One region of the Paraburkholderia sp. HC6.4b genome, then DNA from elsewhere that is predicted to be linked to it. Evidence: predicted binding sites of a transcription regulator. Region 1 holds the regulator's gene; the other holds the start of a gene.

Region 1 (3,544 bases):
CTATCGCGTAGCGCGGGAAAGTCCACGTACTGATTGACGGTTTGCACGTCGCGCGCATCGGCGGCGCGTTTGAGATTGTTCACCGCGAGATACGGTGACGCATAAATAAAGCCCAGCGCGGCAATCACGATCACCACGATCAGCGTGATCAGCAGCGGCCGGGTGGCGCTGCCCTGTATGCGTTTCCGAATTGTCATCGAATGGGACTCCACGTCAGTGATGATCTAACGTCGACCACGGCGAGGACGAAACGATCCCATCCCACGCGAATCTCTGAACATCCGAAGTGCTTGTTGCATGCGTACTCAGGATTCGCTCACGCTTCGAACACCGCGCCGTGCACGTTGGCTTCGTCGGCTATGCAGCGATCGATCATACGGCATACGGCGTCGACCGTGCCGACCATGATCAGTCGCGACGGTCCATGATAGACCCGCACCGGCGCCCGACGCGCGGGCTCGGCGATGTTCAGCGCCGAATTCAGCGACACGCGCGCGAACGCCGGCAACGACGACGGCAGACCGGAAGCTTCGGCAGCCGCGTCGAACAGCGACGGCGTGCGCGCAGCGGGCGCCTCGATTAGCGCGCAGGGCGTGAGCTTGCGCAGATGGCGCAGACGGCCGAACTGGCGAAAGGGCAACAGGCGGGCAAGGCGTTCCATGAGTCTCTCCAGGCGATTCGGCGTAGATGCGGGCGTAGATGCAGGCGTAAATGCGGCTTGGGTCGGACAAACCGGCGCAAGCGTTCTGGCGACAGCGAAAGATCAGAACTCGCTGGGGCGGATCAGCCCGACCGCGATCCCTTCGAGCGCGAAATCGGCGCTGCCGGTTTCCACGAAGATGTTGTCGTAATCGGGGTTTTCGGCGATCAGTTCGATGCCGTTCGGCCGGCGCTTCAGACGCTTGACCGTCACGTCGTCGCCAAGCCGCGCAATGATGATCTGGCCGTCCTTCGCTTCGGTGCGCTTTTGCACCGCGAGCAGGTCGCCGTCGAGAATGCCCGCGTCGCGCATCGACAGGCCGCGCACCTTCAGCAGGTAGTCGGGCTTGCTCGAGAACAGCGCCGGGTCACACGCGTAGTGCTGCGAGATATGTTCCTGCGCGAGGATCGGGCTACCCGCCGCGACCCGGCCGATCAACGGCAACGACAACTGCATCAGGCCCGCATGCGGCAGGGTGAACTGATACGGCGCGTCCTCCTGCCCGGACAGCAGACGGATGCCGCGCGACGCGCCGGCCGCGAGTTCGATTACGCCCTTGCGCGCCAGCGCGCGCAGATGCTCTTCCGCGGAATTGGCCGAACTGAACCCGAGTTCGGCGGCAATTTCCGCGCGAGTGGGCGGAAAGCCGGTGCGTTCGATCGCGCGGCGGATCAGATCGAAAACCTGCTGCTGTCGTGCGGTGAGTTTTGTCATGGCCACTGTATGTATGAACAGGTGACTGTATTTTTATACAGTATTCGGCGCATTTCAAGCTTTACTTTAAGTTCGGCGCAAGGGGTCGCGCTGGGGCGTCGTTTATCGGCGACATGACGGCGTTGTCGGCGTCCCAACCGCCGGCGCATCTGTCGTTACCACTTTTGAGCATTAAAAAATGAAGAAACATTATTTTTAATAATGAAAGCGCTTCGATAGACTGGCCTCCGATTGGCGCTCATGTGCACGTGACCGCGACGCAGAACAACACCAGACGCTCATCAGCGGACCATCACGCGGAGAAAAATCGAAATGAACCATCGGCATATGGGGCTTGCGGCTCGAACCAGAAAACTGATCGCGGCGCTCGCCGTCGGCGCGGCGGGTGCGCTCGGCATGTTGGGCGCAAGCGGCGTCGCGCACGCCGACACCACGCTGTTGAACGTGTCCTACGATCCGACGCGCGAGCTGTATCAGGACATCAATCAGGCATTCGGCAAGGAATGGAAGGCCAGGACCGGCGAAGCCGTCACCTTCAGGCAGTCGCACGGCGGCTCGGGCGCGCAGGCTCGCTCGGTGCTCGACGGACTGCAGGCCGACGTCGTGACGCTTGCGCTCGCCTATGACATCGACGCGCTCGCGAACAAGGGGCTCGTCGACAGGAACTGGCAAAAGCGTCTGCCGGACAACGCATCGCCGTACACGTCGACGATCGTGTTTCTGGTGCGCAAGGGCAACCCGAAGCACATCAAGGATTGGGACGATCTGGTGAAACCGGGCGTGTCGATCGTGACGCCGAATCCGAAGACCTCGGGCGGCGCGCGCTGGAACTACCTGGCCGCGTGGGCGTACGCCGAGCATCAACCGGGCGGCAACGACCAGAAGGCCAGGGAGTTCGTCGGCAAGCTGTACAGGAACGCCGGCGTGCTCGATTCGGGCGCGCGCGGCGCGACCACGAGCTTCGTGCAGCGCGGTATCGGCGACGTGCTGATCGCGTGGGAAAACGAGGCGTTCCTGTCGCTGAAGGAGTTTGGTCCGGACAGGTTCGAGATCGTGGTGCCGTCGGTGAGCATTCTGGCCGAGCCGCCGGTCGCGGTGGTCGACAAGGTCGTCGACAAACACGGCACGCGCAAGCTGGCCGAGGCGTATCTGAACTTCCTGTATAGCGAGCAAGGTCAGGAGATCGCCGCGCGCAATTTCTATCGTCCGCGTTCCAGCAAGGTGCCCGCCGATCTGACCGCGAAGTTTCCGAAGCTGAAGCTCTACACGATCGACGATTCGTTCGGCGGTTGGACCAACGCGCAGAAGACCCATTTCGCGGACGGCGGCGTGTTCGATTCGATTTATCAGCCGCAGTAAGAACCACCGCCTGAATCACAGCCAGGGGCAAAAGGGCGCGCCCAATGGGCGCGCTTTCGGCTAACCGGGGTCCGGTGGCCAGCAGTGCGGCAGTACCGCAGTACGGCAGCACGGCAAAACGAACAACCGCGCGAGCATCAACCATGAACGAGTATCCAGCATGACCACGTTGACCTTCCGCAAGCCGAGCGCATTGCCCGGTTTTGGCCTGACACTCGGCATCACGGTGGCTTATCTGAGCCTCGTGGTGCTGATTCCATTGGCGGCGACCTTTCTGAAAACCGCGACGCTCGACTGGGATCAGTTCGTGCGCGCGGTCACGTCGCCGCGTGTGCTCGCGTCGTATCGGCTGACGTTTTTCTCGGCGCTAGGCGGCGCGCTGATCAACGCGGTGTTCGGCTTTCTCGTCGCGTGGGTGCTGGTGCGCTACACGTTTCCGTTCAAGCGTATCGTCGATGCGGTCGTCGATCTGCCGTTCGCGTTGCCCACCTCGGTGGCGGGCATTTCGCTCGCGGCCGTGTATGCGGGCAACGGCTGGATCGGCCAGTTCCTCGCGCCGCTCGGCATCAAGATCGCGTTCACGCCGGCGGGCGTGCTGGTCGCGCTGACGTTCATCGGCCTGCCGTTCGTCGTGCGCACCGTGCAACCGGTGCTCGAGGAGTTCGAGCGCGAGCAGGAGGAGGCGGCCGCGTGTCTCGGCGCGTCGCGCTGGCTCACGTTTCGCCGCATCGTGCTGCCGGCCGTGTTGCCGGCACTGCTGACCGGCTTCGC
Region 2 (3,544 bases), on a different contig from region 1:
GTGTTCCATACGTCGCCGGCGAACGCCTGGATCGCGGCGGTCGGCAGGATCGCGCACAGCTCGGTGAGATGCGTGCAACCGGCCGTGCCGGCCAGCAAACGGGCAGCATCGCGACGGAAGTTGTGGAACAGATTGAGCCCGATGAGGGCACGGTAGGCGGGATTGCTGGCCTGGCACAACCCTGGATAGGGCACCCAGTCGGACGACGCCTCGGCGTTGACGACATTGAGCTTGCGATCGATGGTGATGCGAAGCCAGAGTTCATGGATCGGCTGACCATTGGGCCGGACACCCGACGCAAGCGCCACATCGCGTGGCTTTTCGTCGGTCAGGCACGCTTCCACATCCCACAGGCCATCGGCTCGCTCGTAAGCTTCCGCTCTGATTGCGCGACGATGGCGCAACTGACGGGACACTGGCGGGGAGAGCGACATGCGGGAAGGAAAGGCCGGATTGGAAAACTTCTGGAGTTTAGCATAACGGGTATTTGGGACAGCCCCGATTGCGCACGGCCTGGCGCCAGGTTATGGCGCGGTAATTGCCCTACCCGTCGAGACTGGCGTGTTAGTCGCCGTCCCCGATGTCGTCGATACCCTTCAGGATCTTGCCGATCGTCGCGCCGGAGAAGCCGCGCGACGCGAGAAAGCGCGCCTGCTTCGCGCGCTCGGCCGGCGTTTGCGGCAACTGGCCGAACTTCTTGCGCCAGACCGCCTGGGCGCGCGCGAGTTCGGTTTCGCGCAATTGCGCGCTCGCCTCTTCGACGAGCGCCGGGTTGAGCGCGTGTTGCTTCAGTTCGCCGAGAATGCGGCTCGTGCCGAGCCGCGATGCGCGCCGATGGATCAGGCTTTCCGCGAAGCGCGAGTCGGATAGCCAGTTTTCGGCCTGCAGCGCGTCGAGCACCGTGTCGAGCGAATCGGTTTCCTCGACGTAAGGCTTCAGCTTGCGGGCGAGGTCGGCGCGGCTATATTCGCGGCGCGACAGATAGCCGAGCGCGCGCGCTTTCAGCGAACGGGCGGGGCGTTGGGATTTTCTGTTGTCGTCTTTGTCGGACTGGCCCGGCTTCTCTTCGCCGGGTTGGCGACGCGAGCGGGTGTAGGTGACCTCGGAGGGGATTGGGGAATCGAGTCCGGAGGAATCCCGGCTGGACGACGCTGCAGCGGGCGCAGACCCCGTACGCTGCGGGCCGCGGCCCGCGGCGCGGTCATGTGCGTCGAACGGTTCGAACGGTTCGAACGGATCGCCGGACTCAGGCGATCCGTCCGCCGCGTCGCGCGGGCCGTCCGGATAGCGTCCGGAGTCGAAACCGGACAGCGGCCGGCCTTTGCGTATCACTTGATGCTTACTCTTCTTCGCCCGCGACTTCAGCGTCCGCGCCGGTCACGGCGTTCGCCATCGCGGTAACGCCCAGCGATTCGCGGATACGGTTCTCGATTTCGCGAGCGATATCCGGATTTTCGCGCAGGAATTCACGCGCGTTGTCCTTGCCCTGACCGATCCGCTCGCCGCTGTAGCTGTACCATGCGCCGGCCTTGTCGACGATCTTCGCCTGCACGCCGAGGTCGATGATTTCGCCCTGACGCGAGATGCCCTCGCCGTACAGGATGTCGAAAATCGCTTCACGGAACGGCGGCGCCACCTTGTTCTTGACGACCTTCACGCGGGTTTCGTTGCCGATCACTTCGTCGTTCTTCTTGATCGAGCCGATGCGGCGAATGTCCAGACGCACCGACGCGTAGAACTTCAGCGCATTACCGCCCGTGGTGGTTTCCGGGTTGCCGAACATCACGCCGATCTTCATGCGGATCTGATTGATGAAGATCACGAGGCAGTTCGTGCGCTTGATCGTGCCGGTCAGCTTGCGCAGCGCCTGCGACATCAGACGCGCCTGCAGACCCGGCAGCGAGTCGCCCATTTCGCCTTCGATTTCCGCCTTCGGCACCAGCGCCGCGACCGAGTCGATCACGATCATGTCGATCGAGCCCGAGCGCACCAGCGCGTCGGCGATTTCGAGGGCCTGTTCGCCGGTGTCCGGCTGCGAGACCAGCAGGTCGGCGACGTTCACGCCGAGCTTGCCCGCGTATTGAATGTCCAGCGCGTGTTCCGCGTCGATGAACGCCGCGGTGCCGCCGAGCTTCTGCATTTCGGCGACGACCTGCAGCGTCAGCGTGGTTTTACCGGACGATTCCGGACCGTAGATTTCGACCACCCGGCCACGCGGCAAACCGCCGACGCCCAGTGCAATGTCGAGGCCGAGCGATCCGGTGGAGACCACCTGGATGTCTTCGACTGCCTCACCTGCGCCGAGCCGCATGACCGACCCTTTGCCGAACTGCTTTTCGATCTGCGCGAGCGCGGCGGCGAGAGCCTTGCTCTTTTCAGCAGTCAGTCCAGCCGAGCCTTTCTTGCTTTCTTCCATGAATCGTCCTTTGCTATGATGAACGGCGTCTGAGGCAGGTGTGCACCCGTGGTTCCACTCGAATTGAGCGGAATCTCCAGGACATCACACGAAACGCAGACACTGTATAAAAAAACAGTAGTTTTGGCAAGCGCGATTGTGATGCGAACGCGCATCTTTTACTGTCGCATCGCCCCAACTACCCACAATAATGTTCGGAGACCGCTGCGCGCCGGGGCAACCCCGCGGTGCCGGCAAAGCCAGGCTGGCGCATCATGCGAATTCTGATTGCCGAAGACGACAGCATACTCGCGGATGGTCTGGTTCGATCACTCCGCCAATCGGCCTATGCGGTCGATCACGTGAAAAGCGGCGTAGAAGCCGATACCGCGTTGTCAATGCAGACGTTCGACCTATTGATCCTCGATCTGGGCCTGCCGCGCATGTCCGGGCTCGAGGTGCTGCGCCGCCTGCGCGCGCGCAATTCGAACCTGCCCGTGCTGATCCTGACCGCCGCCGATAGCGTCGACGAACGCGTCAAAGGCCTCGACCTCGGCGCCGACGATTACATGGCCAAGCCCTTCGCGCTGAACGAACTCGAAGCGCGCGTGCGCGCGCTGACACGGCGCGGCGTGGGCGGCGGCCCGACCGTCGTGCGGCATGGCTCGCTGTCGTTCGATCAGGTGGGCCGCATCGCCTACGTCAACGACCAGGCGATCGATCTGTCCGCGCGCGAACTCGGGCTGCTCGAAGTGCTGCTGCAACGGATCGGCCGGCTGGTCTCGAAAGAGCAGCTCGTCGACCATCTATGCGAATGGGGCGAGGAAGTCAGCAACAACGCGATCGAAGTCTACGTGCACCGGCTGCGCAAGAAAATCGAACCGAGCGGCGTGCGCATCATCACCGTGCGCGGGCTCGGCTACTGTCTCGAAAAAGCGGCGCCGCCGGCGAATGCGAGCGCGCCCGCCAACCCGGCCGGCTCCGAGCCGCAGACGGCACAAGCGGCACAAGCGGGACAATCGTCCACCGCGCCGTCGTCCGCCGCGATGCCGGCGAGCCACCACTACAAATAGAGGCCAGCGATGTCCGCACGCGCTGATCGCGCCACGGCGCACGCGGCGGACCTCGACGAGGCGCGCGACGCGCGCT

Evidence for each region. The regulator LexA, encoded in region 1, represses DNA repair genes until DNA is damaged. The targets are predictions, from matches to a motif close to ACTGTATNNNNATACAGT.
Region 2: a site for LexA is predicted at 2,518-2,535, ahead of recA (recombinase RecA). Genes of this name have one in related genera too.

The regions. Positions count from the first base shown of each region.
Region 1 is NZ_JACHDC010000021.1:19,886-23,429, forward strand. Features, by position in the region: gene HDG34_RS28885 (DUF2939 domain-containing protein) at 1-197, opposite strand, end outside; gene HDG34_RS28890 (hypothetical protein) at 317-661, opposite strand; gene lexA (transcriptional repressor LexA) at 764-1,414, opposite strand; gene HDG34_RS28900 (sulfate ABC transporter substrate-binding protein) at 1,727-2,773, shown strand; gene cysT (sulfate ABC transporter permease subunit CysT) at 2,934-3,544, shown strand, end outside.
Region 2 is NZ_JACHDC010000003.1:255,025-258,568, forward strand. Features, by position in the region: gene HDG34_RS05670 (DUF2889 domain-containing protein) at 1-434, opposite strand, end outside; gene recX (recombination regulator RecX) at 565-1,332, opposite strand; gene recA (recombinase RecA) at 1,340-2,416, opposite strand; gene HDG34_RS05685 (response regulator transcription factor) at 2,671-3,468, shown strand; gene HDG34_RS05690 (sensor histidine kinase) at 3,478-3,544, shown strand, end outside.